DNA from 4 places in the Pseudarthrobacter sp. MOO13 genome. Region 2 is predicted to be linked to each of the others. Evidence: riboswitches for the same ligand, from Rfam matches in the RefSeq annotation. Region 2 holds a riboswitch; each other region holds the start of a gene.

Region 1 (4,616 bases), 1.3 Mb from region 2:
CCATGATCCAACCCGCTTCGAGTTACAACGATGACCTGCGCCTGGCCCACGTCCTGGCCGACTCCGTGGACGACCAGACGATGAGCCGGTTCAAGGCCCTGGACCTCCACGTCGAGACCAAGCCGGACCTGACGCCGGTCACCGACGCCGACAAGGCGGCCGAGGAGGCCATCCGAGGCCAACTCTCCCGCTCCCGGCCCCGCGATGCCGTTCTGGGTGAGGAATTCGGCAGCACCGGCCACGGCTCGCGGCGCTGGATCATCGATCCCATCGACGGGACCAAGAACTTCGTCCGCGGCGTCCCGGTCTGGGCCACGCTGATCGCCCTGGTGGACGAGGGCGAGCCGGTGGTGGGCGTCGTCAGCGCTCCGGCACTGGGCAAGCGCTGGTGGGCTGCCAAAGGCATGGGCGCGTACATGGGCAGGTCCCTGGCCGCCGCCACCCGGCTTCGGGTTTCCAACGTCTCAAACCTGGCCGACGCCTCCCTCTCCTATTCCAGCCTGGGCGGCTGGAAGGAACGCGGAAACCTTGACGACTTCCTCGGCCTGACGGAAGACGTGTGGCGGACCCGGGCGTACGGAGACTTCTGGTCCTACTGCATGGTGGCGGAAGGCTCGGTGGATATCGCCTGCGAACCCGAACTGAACCTGTACGACATGGCTGCCCTGGTACCGATCGTGGTGGAGGCCGGCGGCCGCTTCACGTCCCTCGAAGGCGAGGATGGCCCGTTCGGCGGCAATGCCCTGGCCACGAACTCGATCCTGCATTCAGAGGTGCTGCACCGGCTGAACCCGGACCTCGACGACCTGCTCCAGCAGTCGCCCTAGCGGCACAATAATCGAACAATACGACGCCGGACGCCTCCTTGAGGGGGCGTCCGCGGCCGTTTCTTCGGCAGGGCGTAACAAAAGCCTTAACAATTGCCGCGGCTTTAGTCCTGCCCATTCCATGTTCTACGCTTTTATCCAGGTCACGAGTGCCAGCGCAAAACCCCGGTTTGCTGGCCGGCAACCCTCCATTCGCGGTGGGGTGCCCCGGGTGACGACCAGGCCGGTCCGGAGCGGATACGGCAAGCGCGGATTCCACTGTGCCGGAGTCCTGTATCCAAGTGAGGTCTCTGTGACAACTGCCACCGTCTCCCCCCTTTCCGCCACCGCCAACGCCGCCGCGGCGGATCCGCGACAGGCCGTCGCCGGCCGGCCCCTCGCCGCGGTCACCGGCGCCGAGATCCAGGCGCCGCTGATCTCCGGCGGCCACGTCCGCTACGCAAACCTCGACTACGGCGCCTCCGCACCGGCGCTGTCAGTGGTGTCCGCGTACCTGAACGAGATCCTCCCGTACTACGCGAGTGTCCACCGGGGCGCCGGCTACGCATCCCAGATCAGCACCTCAGTGTACGAAAACGCACGCAACATTGTCCGCGACTTCGTGGGAGGGCGCCCCGGCGATTCGGTCATCTTCACCCGCAACACCACCGACTCCCTGAACCTGCTGGCCGGCTGCCTGCCGCTGGCGGACGGCCGCCCCGCCGGAGATGTCCTTTACCTGGACATCGAACACCACGCCAACCTCCTGCCCTGGCAGGGCGTCCCGCACCGCAGCATTGTCGCCGCGGATACCATCAGCGGCACTTTGGAGGCAGTCCGCACCGAACTTGAGCAGGGCGGGGTCAGCCTGCTGGCCGTCACCGGCGCTTCCAACGTCACCGGCGAGATCCTCCCCATCCGGGCCTTGGCCGCGCTGGCGCACCAGTACGGCGCACGGATCGTGGTGGACGCCGCCCAGCTTGCGCCGCATCGCCGGGTGGACATCAGCACGGACGACGTCGACTACCTTGCGTTCTCCGGGCACAAGCTCTACGCGCCGTTCGGCGCAGGCGTCCTGGTGGGACGTGCTGACTGGCTGGACGCCGGTGTCCCGCACCTGGCCGGGGGCGGTGCCGTCAAGGAAGCAAGGCTCGACGGCGTCAGCTGGGCCACCGGCCCGGCCCGCCATGAGGGGGGATCGCCCAACGTCCTGGGAGCCGCCACGCTGGCCCGCGCCACCCAGGTGATCGCGGAACTGGACCAGGAACGCTGGCACGCCCACGAGTCCGCCATCCGCTCCTTCCTGGTGGAGGGCCTCCAGGGCATCGATGGCGTCACCGTCCACCAGATCTTCAAGGACACCAATCCGGAAACGGACACCATCGGCGTGGTCAATTTCTCGGTTGCAGGCTACGACGCCGGGCTGGTGGCCGCCTACCTCTCGGCGGAGCACGGCGTGGGCCTGCGGGACGGACGCTTCTGCGCCCACCCACTGCTGAAACGCCTGGGCCTGCCCAACGGATCACTCCGGGCGAGCTTCGGCGTCGGATCCCGGCTGGAGGATGCCGAACGCCTTCTTGCCGGCATCCGCGCACTGCGCAGCAACGGGCTGGGCTGGGACTACGTGGTTGACGCAGGCCGTTGGGTGCCCGCCAACGACTCCCGCACCTACCCGCACTGGGCACCCAACACCCCGGGCACGGCCGGTGCGGCCCCCTGTATCGACGACTAGGGCACCTCCCGCTCCTGCTCCCCCAGCACATGTCCAAAGGGGGTGCGGTAAATTCGAGGGGCATCAACAGTCGGAATTGAAGGAGTCCACGCGTGGTTCGGGGTGGCCCCAAGCTTGATCACGGGCGCCGGCGGGAACTTGGCGGCAGTTTCCGCGACGGCGGACGGCACTACCAGCGCGTCAGGCCGGGCTACCCCGTGGAATCAGCCCGGTGGCTGGTCCCGGCGCAGGCCCGTGACGCACTCGATGTCGGGGCCGGTACCGGGAAGTTTACGGCCCTGCTGCTGGAGCTTGGCCTGGAGGTAACCGCCGTCGACCCTTCCACGGACATGCTCGCCCAACTCGCGGCACACTGCCCTGCTGCCACGGCCGTGGCGGGGACCGCGGAGGCGACGGGGCTGGCCGAAGCCTCCTTCGACGTCGTCACCGTGGCGCAGGCCTGGCACTGGTGCGACGCGCTGCCTGCGAGCACCGAACTTGCCCGCGTCCTGCGCCCGCACGGAACGCTCGGACTCATCTGGAACCAACTGGATACCTCGGTGCCGTGGGTGCACAGGCTCTCCAGGATCATGCACGCCGGCGATGTGTACCGCCCGGGCCACAAGCCGGTGGTGGGGCCCGAATTCACCGGGCTCGAAGGGCATGTCACGCACTGGCAGGACAAGGTGACCACCACGGACCTGATGGAACTCACCAAGTCCCGGAGCTATTACCTGCGCGCCGGCGAGGCAACCAGGGCCAAGGTCCTGGCGAACCTGGACTGGTACCTCCACGACCATCTGGCCTACCCGCCCGACCAGGAACTCGATCTTCCCTACCTCACCTTGGCGTGGCGCGCCGTGAAGGCGTAACGGGATGGGTTTGCCCGACGCCGCAGGCCCCGCGGACCCGGCCACGGCAGGGAACCCGGTAGGCTTGAGCCTGTGAAGACCAGCGCGCCATCCTCCTCCATCGAGGACTACGTCAAGGTCATCTATTCATTCACTGAATGGCAGGACAAGCCCATCACGTCCTCCCAACTGGCGCAGCGGCTCGGGGTTGCGAACTCGTCAGTATCGGAGATGGTCCGCAAGCTCAAGGACCAGGGCCTGGTGGACCACAAACCGTACAGCGCCGTGACCCTGACCGAGGCGGGACTGCGGCTCGCGCTGGCCATGGTGCGGCGCCACCGGCTGATCGAAACCTATCTCGTGGAGCGCCTGGGCTACAGCTGGGATGAAGTGCACGATGAAGCCGAACAGCTGGAGCATGCGGTGTCGGACACCTTCATCGAGCGCGTTGCCGCCAAGCTCGGGGACCCCAGCCGGGATCCGCACGGCGATCCCATTCCCACGGCGGACGGCCAGGTGCTGATGCCACGCGCCCATCTCCTCGCCGAACTGGACGAAGGCCACGCCGGCAGGATCACCCGGATCAGCGACGACAACCCTGAGTTGCTCCGTTACCTTGCCTCGCAGGACATCGAGCTTGACGCCCGCGTGGAAGTGCTGGGGCGGCGGCCGTTTGGCGGCGCGCTGGTGGTGCGGATCGGCGGTGCCCGGGAATACGACCTCGCCGATGAGATCGCCACGGCGTTGTGGGTTTCCAGCGACGCCCCGCATCCCGGCTGCAGCCTTGATCTGTCCTGACCAGCGGATTGCCGGGACAGCCGGCTGCGGGGCTCCGGGGCAGCGTCCCGATTTGGCGGGCTCCCGTATGGTGGATGGTGATGATCAGCAGACGTGACGCCGCAATAGCCCTGGACGTACCCCTCGAAATGGCGCAGCGCCATGGCCTGCCGAAATGGATGCCCGAAGCTGAGCTCCGCGGCATCCTGGACAATCCTCCCCCGTGGCTGGTGCAGTCACGGGCCAACCGGACAGGCAAGCGGCCCGTGTGGGTCCATCTTGAGTGCGCCGTGTGCGGGTATGAGGAAGCGGCCCGCCCAAAGAAGTGGTGGCCGGACTTCACCTATGTGGTGTGCGGGCACCACGCACCGGAAGAGATCCCACCGGTACAGCCCGGTTGCGTCCGTGGCGAGTACGACGGCGTCGGGACGCGTTTCACAGGCATCGCGGACGTAGAAGCGCCGGCAGCGG
Region 2 (4,616 bases):
TTCGAGTGTACGAAACACCCCCCGGTCCAGGCCAAGAGTGTGACTGGTTGTGACTTCCCGGCGCTGCCGGCCGGCAGCGCCCCGGCGTGCCGGCGGTCAGGCGTCGGCGCCGCCCTTGGCCGCGCGGAAACCGGCCTCCAGGTCGGCCAGGATGTCGTCGATGTGCTCCAAGCCAACCGACAAGCGGACCAGCCCCGGATTGACGCCGGCCACCACCTGCTGCTCGGGCGAGAGCTGGCTGTGGGTGGTCGACGCCGGGTGGATGACAAGCGAACGGACGTCGCCGATGTTGGCGACGTGCGAGTGCAGTTCCAGGGCGTCGACGAAGCGCTTGCCCGCCTCCGCGCCCCCGGCCAGGTTGAAAGCGACGACGGCGCCGGTCCCCTTGGGCCCGTACTTGCGGCCCCGTTCGTACCAGGGGCTGGACGGCAGCCCCGCGTAGGCGACCGATTCGACGTCGTCCCTTCCCTCCAGCCAGCGCGCCACCTCCGTGGCGTTGGAAACGTGCCGTTCCACCCGCAGGCTCAGCGTTTCCAGGCCCTGCGAAATCAGGAAGGCGTTGAAGGGCGAAACCGCCGAGCCAAGGTCGCGCAGCAACTGGACACGGGCTTTGAGGATGTAGGAAAGGTTGGCGCCCAGTGCGCCGCCCTCGCCAAGGTCCCGGGCGTAGACCAGCCCGTTGTAGGTGGGATCCGGGGTGTTGAAACCGGGGAACCGGCCGGGGTCCTTGCCGAAATCGAACTTGCCGGAGTCGACGATGACGCCGGCAATCGCCGAGCCATGACCGCCCAGGTACTTGGTGGCGGAGTGGATCACGATGTCCGCACCCCACTCCAGCGGCCGGATCAGGTAGGGCGTGGACAGGGTGTTGTCCACGATCAGGGGAACGCCGGCGTCGTGGGCCACCTGGGAGATGCCTTCGATGTCCAGGACGTCCTGGCGCGGGTTGGATACCACCTCGCCAAAGAACAGTTTGGTGTTGGGCTGAACGGCATTCCGCCACTGATCCAGGTTGTCCGGATCTTCCACGAAGGTGACCGCGATGCCGAACTTCTTCAGGGTGTGGGCGAACAGGTTGTAGGTGCCGCCGTACAGGCTGGGGCTGGCCACGATGTGGTCCCCGGCCTCGGCGATATTCAGGACGGCGAAGGTCTCCGCGGCCTGCCCCGAGCTCAGCAGCAAAGCGGCCAGGCCACCTTCGAGGCTGGCGATCCGCTGCTCCACCGCGTCCTGGGTGGGGTTGCCGATGCGGGTGTAGATCGGCGCCAGTTCGGCCAGCGCAAAACGGTTGGCTGCGCTCTCGGCGCTCGGGAACACGAAGGACGTGGTCTGGTAGATGGGAAGGGCGCGGGCCCCGGTGGCGCTGTCAGGCTCCTGGCCTGCATGGATCTGGCGGGTTTCGAAGGACCATCCGTTGGACATCTCAGTCTCCTATGACATGGGCCCGGCATGCTGGGAGCACCACGGGCCGCGCTTGCTTCCGGCAATTGCCGGACAGCCTGGTCCTCACCCGGGGCACCCCACCGCGGATGGAGGGTTGCCGGCCAGCGAGCCGGGGCTTAACGCTGGCACTCATGACCTGCGCCCAGTGTAGGAACATCACTCCGGCCGGGACAGCATTGTGACGAACATGGTCTTGCCGCTGTGTGCGGGCCGTGGGGGTCTCAGCCGACGGGCGGGGGACGGATCCGGGCGCGATGGCAGTCCGATGTGGAGGTTTTCCAAGGTTCCACAAATAATGCGAAGGATCGCCCGAGGTTTGGCCGCCAGCCGTCCTGGCCCGGATACCGTGGAAGCCGGACGACGTTATCCCGTCGCCCCCCAACCACGCACAAAGGAATTCGATTCCGTTGCCCCAGTCTTTGCGCCTGGCCCTTGCCGCCGCACTGTTGTCCGCCGTCGCCTTCTGCTCAAGCGGTACACCAGTGCAAGCCTCGGCGCCGCCAGCGGCAGCCACCGCGCCCGCCGCCGCTCCCTCGTCCGCTCCCGACAGCCCCAATGGCCGCTACCTGGTCCAGTTCCCGGCGGGAACTGACGTCCCAACGGCGGCGCGCGACCTTCGTTCCCAGGGGGTCGCCGTCGACCACACGTTCAGCAAGGCCCTGCACGGAGCGGCGATCAAAGCCACGGCGGCGCAAGCCGCCGCACTGCTGCGGTCCGGCAAGGCAACAGCCGTGGAACCCGATGCGGTATCGACGATTTCCGCCACGGAAAAACCCGCGCCCTGGGGTCTTGACCGGCTGGACCAGCAGGCGTTGCCACTGTCCGGCGCCTACACGTATGACGCTTCCGGCCTCGGTGTCCGCGCCTATGTGGTTGACACCGGAGTTCTCGCCTCGAACGTGGATTTCGGCGGACGGGTTGCCGCGGGATGGACGGCACTTTCCGACGGCGGCGGGACAAGTGACTGCAACGGACACGGCACCCACGTTTCGGGGATCATCGCCGGAACCGTCTACGGCGTGGCCAAATCCGCCACGATCGTGCCCGTGCGGACCTTGGCCTGCGACGGGTCCGGCTACTACTCGGACATCATCGCCGGACTCGACTGGATTGCCGGGGACCATGCCGCAGGAACTCCGGCCGTGGTGAACATGAGCCTTGGCGGACCGGTCAGCAGCCTCCTTGACACCGCAGTCCAGAATGTCGTCGACGATGGAATTTCCGTCGTCGTCGCGGCCGGGAATTCGGCCACGGATGCCTGCACGTCCTCGCCCGCCCGGGTCCCGTCCGCCTTGACGGTGGCCGCGAGCGACTCCTCGGACCACCAGGCCTCGTTCTCCAACTACGGCCAGTGCGTGGACCTTTACGCCCCGGGGGTGGCCGTTACCTCCACCTGGAACACGTCGTCGACGGCCACGGCATCGCTGAGCGGGACCTCCATGGCCTCACCGCACGTTGCCGGCACGGCAGCCCTCATCCTCTCCCGGCACCCGCTCTTCACGCCTGCGCAGGTCACGGACACCGTCCTGTCGACGGCTGTTCCGGGAACCATCGCCGGTGCCGGCGCCGGAACGCCAAACAAACTGCTGCACGTGCCTGCCAGCCCGCGCCTGCCGGGGGCATTCTCGTCGCAGGCGCCCTTCCGGCAGCTGGACACCCGCTACGGCACCGGCGGCATCAGCGGCCCCGTCGCACCCGGAGCCACCATCCGCGTCCCCGTCACCGGCCACGGCGGCATCCCCACCACCGGAGTCTCCGCCGTCGCCGTCAACGTCACCGTCACCTCACCCACCAGCTTCGGCAACATCACCGTCCACGCCGGCGGCACCCCCACCCCCGGAACCTCCAACCTCAACTTCAACACCGACCAAACCACCCCCAACCTGGTCATCACCCCCGTTGCCGCCGACGGAACCATCGCCCTGACCAACAACTCCGCCGGCACCGTCCAACTCATCGCCGACACCTTCGGCTACTACATCGCAAGCTGAACCCGACCTGCCGGGGGCTTCTTCAACCACTGCCAGGGACGCAAATCCAAGTAAGGGCACCCTTAGCTGAGAGCCCGATCACAAAGTGCCAAGATGTTGCCATGCGCATGGATCACGTCTCTTACGCCTGTGAACACGATGGCCTCGCGGCCACTACCGAACGTATTTCAACTGCCCTCGGCGTTGAGGCAGTGAAGGGCGGGGTCCACCCCCGGTTCGGCACCCGGAATATGATCATCCCCCTCGCCGGGCACAAATACCTCGAAGTTGTGGAGGTCCTGGACCACCCGGCTTCGGACAAAGCACCGTTCGGACAGGCAGTTCGTGCCCGTTCCGCTGCGGGCGGCGGCTGGATGGGCTGGTGCGTTGAAGTGGACGACCTTGCCCCGTTCGAGGAACGGCTGGGCCGAGCTGCCGTAAACGGCAACCGCAAGTTCCCGGATGGCCGCGAACTCGTTTGGAAGCAGATAGGCATCCTGGGCCTTATTGCAGACCCCCAGGTCCCCTACATGCTCAAATGGGAAGGCGACCCGTCCCTGCACCCCTCCAATGCCTACGAGAGCAACCTCAAGATGAGCTGCCTGACCATTGCCGGCTCCGCGTCGCGGGTGACCGAGTGGCTGGGCGAGCCGGTGGAGAAGCCGCTTGAAGACGTTGCGGTCGAGTGGGTAGCGCCGCACGGCACTCCCGGCATCCTGTCCGTCACATTTGAAACCGCCAACGGGGCCGTCACCATCTGACCATCCCGCGCGCTCTCCGGCGTAGTTCCGGAGAGCGCCTTAGGGCCGTGCGCCCAAAAAGCTTCGGCCGCCATCGGGTGGTGACAACGGCGTCACCACCCGATGGCGGCCGAATTCATTTAAGCGTTCCCGGGGAGGATCGCTGAATTATGCGGAAGGGCGCTGAACCACAAGCCTCCTCCATAAATGTCGGACCCTGGTTGGATGATGTGTTTATGGGAATCGGTGCGGATCTGGCGGTGGTGATGGAGGGTGTCTCTGCCTCTGTCGCTGCGCTCAGCGGGCTGGTTCGGGAGGATGCTGCGCTTTGTTCCGGCGCCGATGTTGGTGCTGAAGTGGATGTGTTGCAGCGGCGGTATGAGTCATGTCTGGGGCGGCTGGAGGTGGTGGCCCGGTTGGAGGCCCAGCTGGCGGCGGTGAAGGCGCGGGATGTGGCGGATGC
Region 3 (4,616 bases), 1.8 Mb from region 2:
GAAGCTTGAGCAGATCGAGACGCAGACAAAGCCCTGCCTGGAGTCCGGGGCCCTGCTCGAGCAGATCAGGGCCGGCCGCGCCATGGCCAATCAGGCGGCGGCCAAAAACGGAGCCAGGGTGGCTGCGCTGGCCACGTCTCCGCTGGCATCCGCCAGCCACACCACGCCGGACCCTCGCTACGCCAGGATGCTGGAGCGCTTTGGCCTCACGGCGCAGGAACAGCTGACCTGCGGTTTCCACGTGCACACCTACATCGAATCGCCGGAAGAGGGCGTGGCGGTCCTGGACCGGATCCGCGACAAGCTGGCGGTGCTGACGGCGTTGAGCGCCAACTCGCCGTACTGGAACGGCGTCCCCACCGGGTTCGAAAGCTACCGTACCCAGGCCTGGAACCGGTGGCCGACGTCCGGCCCGGCCGCGATCTACGGGACGTACCCCGCCTACCGGAGGGTGGTCACCCGGCTGCTGGACACCGGCGTGATGCTCGATGAAGGGATGCTGTATTTCGACGCGCGGCTCTCCCGGAACCACCCGACGGTTGAGGTGCGGGTGGCGGATGTCTGCCTCCGCGCCGAGGATGCAGCCTTGATCGCCGTGCTGGTCCGCGCCCTGGTGGAATCAGCCGGCAGGGAATGGCGCGAGGGGGTGGACCCGGCGCCCGTGCCCACTGTCCTGCTGCGGATGGCCTCCTGGCAGGCCAGCAGTTCGGGACTCGGCGGCGAGCTCCTGGACTTTGGGAACTTCCGCCCGGCCCCCGCCGCGGACGTAGCCCGTTCCCTGGTGGATTACCTGGCGCCTGTCCTCCAGGAACAGGGCGAACTGGCCATGGCCCGGCAGGGCGTGGAGCACATCATCGCCCGCGGGACAGGGGCCGCCGAACAGCGCCGGGCCCGCGACAGGGCGCTGGCCGGACCGCCTCCCGAAGATATGGGCTTCGGTGCAGTGGTCCGGCACGCCGTAGACGCCACCATGCGCGGCGCCCTAGATCTTTCCGGCGTGGAAGACACCCCGGAACTGCTGCGGGTCCGCCAGGCCTGACGCCTTAGATCTGTTTCAGCGCCTGTTCCAGGTCGCGGATGAGGTCGTCCGCGTCCTCGAGCCCCACGGACAGCCGGACCACGCCGTCGCTCAAGCCAATGGCGGCCCGCCCCTCCGGCCCCATGGCGCGGTGCGTGGTGGTGGCGGGGTGGGTGATCAGGGACTTCGAATCGCCCAGGTTGTTGGAGATGTCGATGATCCGCAGCCCGTCCAACAGGGCGAAGGCCGCCTCCTTGCCGGAGCGCCCGCCCGAGGGCGCCAGCTCAAGAGTGAGGACCGTGCCGCCGGCACTCATCTGCTTCGCCGCCAGCTCATACTGCGGGTGCGATGTCAGCAGCGGGTACTTCACCCAGCTCACGGCAGGCTGCTCCTCGAGCCACTCAGCGAGCCGCAGGGCGGTGGCCGAGGAGTGCCGGACGCGCAGGCTCATGGTTTCCAGGCCCTTGGTCAGGACCCAGGCGTTGAACGACGAAAGCGCAGGACCTGTGTGGCGCATCAGCTGCTTTACCGGGCCGTCGATGAACTCCTTGGTGCCCAGGATGGCACCGCCCAGGACCCGGCCCTGCCCGTCGATGTGCTTGGTGCCGGAGTACACGATGACGTCCGCGCCCAGGTCCCCGCAGCGCTGCAGCAGGGGAGTGGCGAAGACATTGTCCGCAACTACCGTGGCGCCGGCGGCATGGGCCAGTTCGCTCACCGCGGCGATGTCCACGATTTCCTGCATCGGGTTGGACGGGGATTCGAAGAAGACGGCGGTGGTGGGCTTGGACAGGGCCTCGCGCCACTGGTCCAGGTCCGGGCCATCGACGAAGACCGTTTCCACTCCCCACCGCGGCAGGATCTCGTTCAGGATCACGAAGCATGACCCGAACAGTGAGCGGGCGGCCACCACGCGGTCACCGGCTGCAAGCAGCGCGCCCAGGGCCGTGAACACCGCGGACATGCCCGACGCCGTCGCGAAGCAGGCCTCGGTGCCTTCCAGCAGCCTGAGCCGTTCCTGGAAGGTGGCCACGGACGGGTTGCCGTAGCGCGAGTACACAAAGCGCTCGTCCTCGCCGGTGAAGGCGCGTTCGGCCGCGGCCGCGGATTCGTAGACGAACCCGGAATTCAGGAAGACGGCCTCTGAGGTTTCCTGGAAGTTGGTGCGGTCCAGCCCGCCGCGGACAGCCTGGGTGTCGGGGCTCCAGCCGGGGGCATCTTGATTGAAAGTCACTTAGTTCTTTCCGAGGTTGGTGGGCAGGCCGCGGTTCTTCCAGCCGTTGACGGTCCGTTCGCCGTAGCGGTCAGGTTCCCCCTCGAAGCCCTCCAGGACGTTGTAGGAAGTGAAGCCGGCCTGGGTGGCCGCCACGGCCGCGGCGATGGATCGCTGGCCCGAACGGCAAAGGAACACGAGCTCAGCGCCCGGGTCCTCAGGCGCCTGCTCCTTGAGGTCCTTCACGAAATCGGGGTTGGGGATGCCGCCGGGGAAGGTCCACTGGATGAAGAGCGGATCGTTGTCCGTTGCCTTGGTATCCGGAATGCCAATGTGGGCCCATTCGCCCTCGGTGCGGACGTCCACCAGGATGGCGCCCTGCTCCAGCTTGGCCCACGCTTCCTGCGGCGTCAGGTCTCCCGCGTAGCTCATGCGTGGCCCTCGCCGTCGAACTCGCCTTCCAGGTCGTCAACGGCCGTGGCCACCGCGGCGTCAGCCGACGCGATGGCGGCCGGGAGGACAACGGCCTGGGCCACGATGACGCTGCTGCCGTTGAAAGTGGCCGCCGGGCTGCCGTGCAGGACGTAACCGTCCGCAAGCGCAGCCGAGATCCGCTCACAGAAGGAGCGGTCGTCCGGGCCCGTAATCAGGCGGTAGGACAATTTTTCGTCAGGGGCGGGTGCGTCAGACACGACGGATCTCCTTCTTTCACGCTTGCAGCTCGAATCGGTCGATATGCCAAGTATTCACCTGAGGCACCCCGCCGCGAGAGGAGGGTTGCCGACCGGCCAGTCAGGGCTTAACACCGGTACTCATTACTCCCCAAAAACGTAACACCTGCGCCGCCAAGCCGCACGGCCGCCGTCGTCATGTTCTGTAATTGAGAGCCCGCGACCACCGCGTCACGGGAACGCGGCAGGGCGGCCGGGCCGATAAAGTTTCTACCGGGGGCGCCGCCCTGCCGTCACAGTGGGAGTACCGGGGGGTCTTGCCAGCATGCGAGCAGCAACATCGCACCACCAGGCCGGCCGTCGTCGTGCCCGTCACCGTTCCCCCGGGGCGTTCCTGGCCGCCGCCGTCGTCGTGCTCCTGGCGCTGCTGGCGCCCGCCGGTGCTGCGCAGGCGGCCTCCGCGGAACCGGACCAAGGCAAGCCGTGGCTGGGTGCCGTCCTTGAATGGGGCGAGGATACCGCCGCCGGATTCTCCGACCGGCTGGGTGCGAGCCCGGCCGTGTTTGGCCACGACATCGGCCTGCCGTTCCGCGACTCGGACCGGAACAACATCGAGGGGTTCCTGCAGCAGGCCTCGGCCAAGGGCGCCCACGCCATGCTCACCGTGAAGCCCACGGTGCCGCTGGACCAGATCGGCGCCTCCGAAGCGGAAGCCTTCGCCGGCAAGGTCCGCGACCTGGCCTCCGGGTTCAAGGGCCGGCTGTTGATCCGGTTTGCGCCGGACATGAACTCGAGCTGGGTGGCCTGGGGGCAGCAGCCGGCCGCCTACCGGGAGGCCTTCAAGGCGGTCGCGGCAGCGGTCAAAAAGGACGACGGCGGCCGGGCCGCCATGGTCTGGGCGCCGTACCTGGGCAAGGACTACCCCTTTGACCGGAGCAGGAATGCCCCGCAGCCTGGAAGTGACGGCTTCGCCCTCCTGGACACCAACGGCGACGGCGCCTGGAACGGCTCCGACGCCGCCTACGCCCCCTACTATCCGGGGGACGACGCCGTGGACTGGGTGGGCCTGACTGCCTACCATGACGACACTGCCGGCGCCGCTGCCGTTAACACCGTGCCGCGTGCCGGTGAACTCCAGGAGATGCTGACCGGCGCGGGCAGCGAGAACTTCTACAGTGCCTACGCGGAGGTCCGCAGGAAGCCGCTACTGCTCCAGACGTCGGCGTTCTACAGCCCTGCCGCGGGCGGACCGCCGGAGGCGGATATAAAGACGGCCTGGTGGGACCAGGTGGTGGGTACCGCCACCTCGCCGGCTTTCGCCAGGACGGCGGCGGTGGTGTGGGACGAGCGCACCAGCACCCGGGATACCGGCGTGGCCAGCATCGTTTGGCTGCTCACCGGAAATCCCGCCATCGCCAAAGCTGCGCTGGACCGGCTGAAGTCCTCTGCCGTGGTCACCGGGCCGGTCACCGATGTGGCCGCGGACGGATCGTATGTCCGGGCCAACACCCTGTCCGGGGCTGCGGTCTGGACCGTGGCCGTGGCGATGGCCATCCTCCTGGCGGCGCTGTGGCAGATTCCCCGCCGGGTCAACGCCGCCACCGCATGGAGCTACCAGGAGCCGGGAAACAGGGACTCGCGCGTGGATCTGCTGCGCGGGATGGCCATTGTCTTCGTGGTGGTCAACCACCTGGGCCTGGTCTCGCTGTTCCAG
Region 4 (4,616 bases), 850 kb from region 2:
TCCGGATCAAGAAAGACTTCAATGTTTCCTGCCACGGCATGTCCTTCCGGTCTGGTGTTTTCGACCGGCGACGGCTCTTCGCTGGGTGCATCCCTGCACCGCCAAACGCATAGTGGGACCGTCCGCTGATCAGTTCAAATGGTGTTAACGAGTCTGGCCGCCGCGGCTGCAGGGGTACAAGACCAACTGCGTTAAGCCTGTGTAAATTACTGCCCACGCCCCCAAACGCCGGCGGCGGCCCACCCGCAATGGGTGGCCCGCCGCCGTCGTCTACCGTGTTCCGGAGGGACGTGTCAGTCGTTGATGAGGTCGTTCACCACGATGGTCTGGTCCCGGTCCGGGCCAACGCCAATAGCGGAGAACCGGGTGCCGGACAGCTTCTCCAGCGCCAGCACGTAGTTCCTGGCGTTTTCCGGGAGGTCCGCGAGGGTGCGGGCGCCGGTGATGTCCTCGGTCCAGCCCTCGAAGTATTCGAAGATGGGCTTGGCGTGGTGGAACTCGGTCTGCGTCATGGGCATCTCATCGTGGCGGACGCCGTCCACGTCGTAGGCCACGCACACAGGGATCTGCTCGATGCCGGTGAGCACGTCCAGCTTGGTGACGAAGTAGTCCGTGAAGCCGTTCACGCGGGAGGCGTGGCGGGCCAGGACGGCGTCGTACCAGCCGCAGCGGCGCGGGCGGCCGGTATTGACGCCGAACTCACCGCCGGTCTTCTGCAGGTACATCCCCATCTCGTCAAAGAGCTCGGTGGGGAACGGTCCGGCCCCAACGCGGGTGGTGTAGGCCTTGATGATGCCGATCGAGCGGGAGATCCGGGTAGGGCCGATGCCCGAGCCCACGGACGCGCCGCCGGCGGTGGGGTTTGAGGAGGTCACGAATGGGTAGGTGCCGTGGTCGACGTCGAGGAACGTGGCCTGGCCGCCCTCCATCAGGACCACCTTGCCCTCGTCCAGGGCGGTGTTAAGGACCAGGGTGCTGTCGATGACCAGCGGGCGGAGGCGGTCGGCAAAGGACAGGAAGTAATCAACGATCTCGTCCACCACAACGCTGCGGCGGTTGTAGACCTTGACCAGGAGCTCGTTCTTCTGGCGCAGCGAGCCTTCCACCTTCTGGCGGAGGATGGATTCGTCGAAGACGTCCTGGACACGGATGCCCAGCCTGGCCACCTTGTCCATGTAGGCGGGGCCAATGCCGCGGCCGGTGGTTCCGATGGCGCGGCTGCCGAGGAAACGTTCGGTCACCTTGTCCAGCACCTGGTGGTAGGGGGCCACCAGGTGGGCGTTGGCGGACACGCGGAGCCGCGAGGTATCGGCGCCGCGGGCCTGGAGTCCGTCGATCTCCTGGAAAAGGGCTTCGAGGTTCACCACGCAGCCATTGCCGATGATGGGCACCGCGTTGGGGCTGAGAATGCCTGCGGGCAGCAGTTTGAGTTCGTACTTTTCACCGCCTACGACGACGGTGTGCCCGGCGTTGTTCCCGCCGTTGGGCTTGACGACGTAGTCAACACGGCCGCCCAGAAGGTCGGTGGCCTTGCCTTTTCCTTCGTCGCCCCACTGGGCTCCTACGATCACAATTGCTGGCATGGGATCCTCCCCCATTCGTTCGGGCTGCCCGGGTCCGGCCGCGGGGAGCGGACCTGCGCAGCGCCGTTCATGAGAATGCCCCGAACAGACCGGCCGTCGCCGGACCGCGGGGCGGCTCAGCGATGCAAGAGTTCCGGGGCTCTTACCACCCAAGTTTAGCGGATCAGGCACTTTGTCCACTCGATGGGCCCGCCGCGGCCCCGCAAGGGACTGCGGCGGGCCTGGTCCCTTACTCGTCCTCGGCTTCCCCGGCCGGCCGGGACGTCTGTTCGGCGAGAGTGTCCCAGAAGGAGGTGTCGGCGTCGGCAATGGAACCGTCCGCGATCGCCGCGGCGGTGGAGGTCAGGGTGGTGACCGTCTGCTTGATCAGGTAGCCGTTGCTCCGCTGCCCCAGCGCGTAGCCGTCCAGGTAATGGTCGGACATGCCGCGCATCTCGAAAAGCAGGGTGGCAATTCCGTATTCCACGGAGATGCCGTTGCGGCTGATGGTCTCCGCACTGCCGCCCTGGTACTTGCCCAGGTGGCCCCAGCCGGTGGAGTCCACGTTGTTGAAGACCACGGCGCCGAGCCGCTTGGATTTCTCGACGACGGCGGGATCGGCGTTCGGGGTGGTGGGGTACAGGATTGACCCGGACACCAGCTTGCCGTCGCGTTCAGCGCGGGTGCCCTGGTGGTGCAGGTCGATCATGTAATCGACGCGGTACTTGCGCATCACGTTGCTGTGCAGGGCCTGGGTCTCCGGCTGGACCTTGGCCACGTGGTCCCGGTTCAGGTCCACGCCCTCCGCGTTGTAACGCGTCAGGTGGCGGTCGCCTTTGGCGAGGTAGTCGTCCAAGGAAAAATTCACGTCCCCCATGGCGCCATCGGCATTGAGCATGGGCACGATCAGGATATTGACGCCGTCCAGGATGCCGGACGACTTGCCGGTGCCCAAGTGCTTGATGAACTCCATGGCGCCCTCGGTGGTGAGCTGTTCGTTGCCATGCTGCTGGGTCAGGTAGAGGATGGTGGGTTTGGCCGGGTCAGAGATGTATTTGACCAGGTGGATATCGCGGCCCTTGACCGTCTGGCCGATCACTTCCAGCTCCATGGCCGGTTGCTTGGCGTCCTGGTCCTTAAGGAAGGAGACCATCTGACTGTACGTAGCCAGCTTGCTTGTGGTGATCTGGCCGTTGCCGCCGTAGTTGGGGCCTTCGCCAACTGCGTGGGCCATCGGGGCGGACCCGGCGAAGACGGCCAGCGCCAGCGCGCCGGATACGGCAAGGGTCCTCAAAGATTTCGTCACAGTGCGTTACCTCTTTCGAGTGCATCGGGTGCGTTCAGCCGCCATGTTCCCCATCACGGCCCGTGACAGACAGCCAACCAAGCTTGACGAAAGCTGTCAATAGACTGGACAAAACCTGGGAACGGGTTGGGCTCTTGCCGGGGAGCGCCACCGCCCAACACTGATCCGCCGTATTCTGAACCGCATTTGCCCACGGGCGGTTCATGGATTTAGGTAATAGTGGACCATCCGGAGCGGCTGAGAGACCTGGCTCAATGACGCCGCAGCAACCACGGTCCGGCAGGAAAGCTGCCGGCCGAAGGTGCTACTGCCAGGACCGATGGAAGGAAGATTCCAGCATGCCCCTCAACACCGACCATATTCGCGCCACCCACGCCGGGTCCCTGCCTCGCACCGATGAACTCATCGCAGCCAACACCGCAAAGGAATCCGACGGGATCACCCCGGCGTTCCTGGAGCTCCTGGAAGACTCCGTTGTGGGCGTGGTCCAGCGCCAGAAGGACCTGGGCATCGATATCCCCAACGACGGCGAGTACGGGCATACGATGTCCAACTCCGTGGACTACGGGGCCTGGTGGAACTACTCCTTCGCCCGGCTCGGCGGCCTGGAGCCGACCACCGTGGACCGGTGGGCTGAAGCCGAAGTCCGGCGGTCGTCCCCCGGAAACGTTGTCCTGACGTCCTTCCCCGACCGGCGGGACCGGCAGGCGTTCAATGAGGCGTACAGCGATCCCTCCTCCGGGATCTTGGCGCACCGGAAGAGCGTGTCCCAACCCAAGATCGCCGGGCCCCTGACATATACCGGCCATGACCTGGTGGCCTCGGACATCAAGAACCTGAAGACCGGGCTCGCCGCGGCAGGCCTCAGCGAAGGATTCGTGGCGTCCCTCTCCCCCGGTTCCTGCGCCCGCGTCGCCAATGAGTACTACAAGAACGATGAGGAGCTCGTCTACGCCTGCGCCGATGCGATGCGCGAGGAATACAAAGCCATCATCGACGCCGGCCTGACGGTCCAGCTCGACGATCCGTCCCTGGCCGAGAGCTGGGACCAGATCAACCCGGAGCCGTCCCTGGAGGACTACCTGAAGTTCATCCAGCTGCGCGTCGAGGCCACCAACTGGGCCTTGCGGGACCTTCCGCAGGAACAGGTCCGGCTGCACGTTTGCTGGGGCTCCTGGCATGGTCCGCACACTACGGACATCCCATTCGCCGACATCATCGGCTCAGTGCTGCAGGTCAACGCGGGCGCGTACTCCTTCGAGGCGGCCAATGTCCGCCACGAGCACGAATGGCGTGTCTGGGAGGACACCACCCTTCCTGAGGGCAAAGTCATCATCCCCGGCGTCGTCTCCCACGCCACCAATGTGGTGGAGCACCCGGACCTGGTGGCGGACCGGATTGTCCGCTTCGCCAAGCTGGTGGGACGCGAGAACGTCATCGCGTCCACCGACTGCGGCCTGGGCGGCCGGGTGCATCCGCAGATCGCATTCGCCAAGCTGGAGGCTCTTGGCGAGGGCGCCCGCCGCGCCACCGGGCGCCTCTGGTAGTTATCCGCCCCTTCCGGGAATGACCGCCGGTCCACTGCGCCATGAATGAGGTGCGCTGGACCGGCGTTTCGTTTCTCCGGGCTTGGTAAACTGGCAAAGGCCGACCCGGAATCGGCCCACCCCAACTAACCACCGTTGATGAGCTGCGCCACCGTGCGCCCATTTTCGGCGGTGGACGCAACATCAATCCCCGCAGGAGAA

Evidence for each region. Region 2 has a riboswitch for S-adenosylmethionine ahead of AC4EEO_RS12545 (bifunctional o-acetylhomoserine/o-acetylserine sulfhydrylase). Riboswitches for the same ligand answer to the same signal wherever they lie in the genome.
Region 1: another riboswitch for S-adenosylmethionine. It lies ahead of AC4EEO_RS06435 (aminotransferase class V-fold PLP-dependent enzyme); the one in region 2 lies ahead of AC4EEO_RS12545 (bifunctional o-acetylhomoserine/o-acetylserine sulfhydrylase).
Region 3: another riboswitch for S-adenosylmethionine. It lies ahead of AC4EEO_RS00435 (DUF1737 domain-containing protein); the one in region 2 lies ahead of AC4EEO_RS12545 (bifunctional o-acetylhomoserine/o-acetylserine sulfhydrylase).
Region 4: another riboswitch for S-adenosylmethionine. It lies ahead of AC4EEO_RS16225 (cobalamin-independent methionine synthase II family protein); the one in region 2 lies ahead of AC4EEO_RS12545 (bifunctional o-acetylhomoserine/o-acetylserine sulfhydrylase).

The regions. Positions count from the first base shown of each region.
Region 1 covers NZ_CM177848.1:1,371,132-1,375,747, reverse strand. The annotation lists gene hisN (histidinol-phosphatase) at 3-827, shown strand; SAM riboswitch class IV at 969-1,082, shown strand; gene AC4EEO_RS06435 (aminotransferase class V-fold PLP-dependent enzyme) at 1,120-2,538, shown strand; gene AC4EEO_RS06430 (class I SAM-dependent methyltransferase) at 2,631-3,389, shown strand; gene AC4EEO_RS06425 (metal-dependent transcriptional regulator) at 3,462-4,166, shown strand; gene AC4EEO_RS06420 (hypothetical protein) at 4,247-4,616, shown strand, end outside.
Region 2 covers NZ_CM177848.1:2,713,579-2,718,194, forward strand. The annotation lists gene AC4EEO_RS12545 (bifunctional o-acetylhomoserine/o-acetylserine sulfhydrylase) at 97-1,422, opposite strand; SAM riboswitch class IV at 1,466-1,580, opposite strand; gene AC4EEO_RS12550 (S8 family serine peptidase) at 1,851-3,434, shown strand; gene AC4EEO_RS12555 (VOC family protein) at 3,536-4,174, shown strand; gene AC4EEO_RS12560 (HNH endonuclease signature motif containing protein) at 4,390-4,616, shown strand, end outside.
Region 3 covers NZ_CM177848.1:105,910-110,525, forward strand. The annotation lists gene AC4EEO_RS00420 (glutamate--cysteine ligase 2) at 1-1,039, shown strand, start outside; gene AC4EEO_RS00425 (O-succinylhomoserine sulfhydrylase) at 1,044-2,252, opposite strand; gene AC4EEO_RS00430 (rhodanese-like domain-containing protein) at 2,253-2,663, opposite strand; gene AC4EEO_RS00435 (DUF1737 domain-containing protein) at 2,660-2,923, opposite strand; SAM riboswitch class IV at 2,937-3,051, opposite strand; gene opgC (OpgC domain-containing protein) at 3,228-4,616, shown strand, end outside.
Region 4 covers NZ_CM177848.1:3,562,445-3,567,060, forward strand. The annotation lists gene AC4EEO_RS16210 (DUF1508 domain-containing protein) at 1-35, opposite strand, end outside; gene AC4EEO_RS16215 (adenylosuccinate synthase) at 294-1,583, opposite strand; gene AC4EEO_RS16220 (M14 family zinc carboxypeptidase) at 1,813-2,868, opposite strand; SAM riboswitch class I at 3,090-3,194, shown strand; gene AC4EEO_RS16225 (cobalamin-independent methionine synthase II family protein) at 3,207-4,415, shown strand.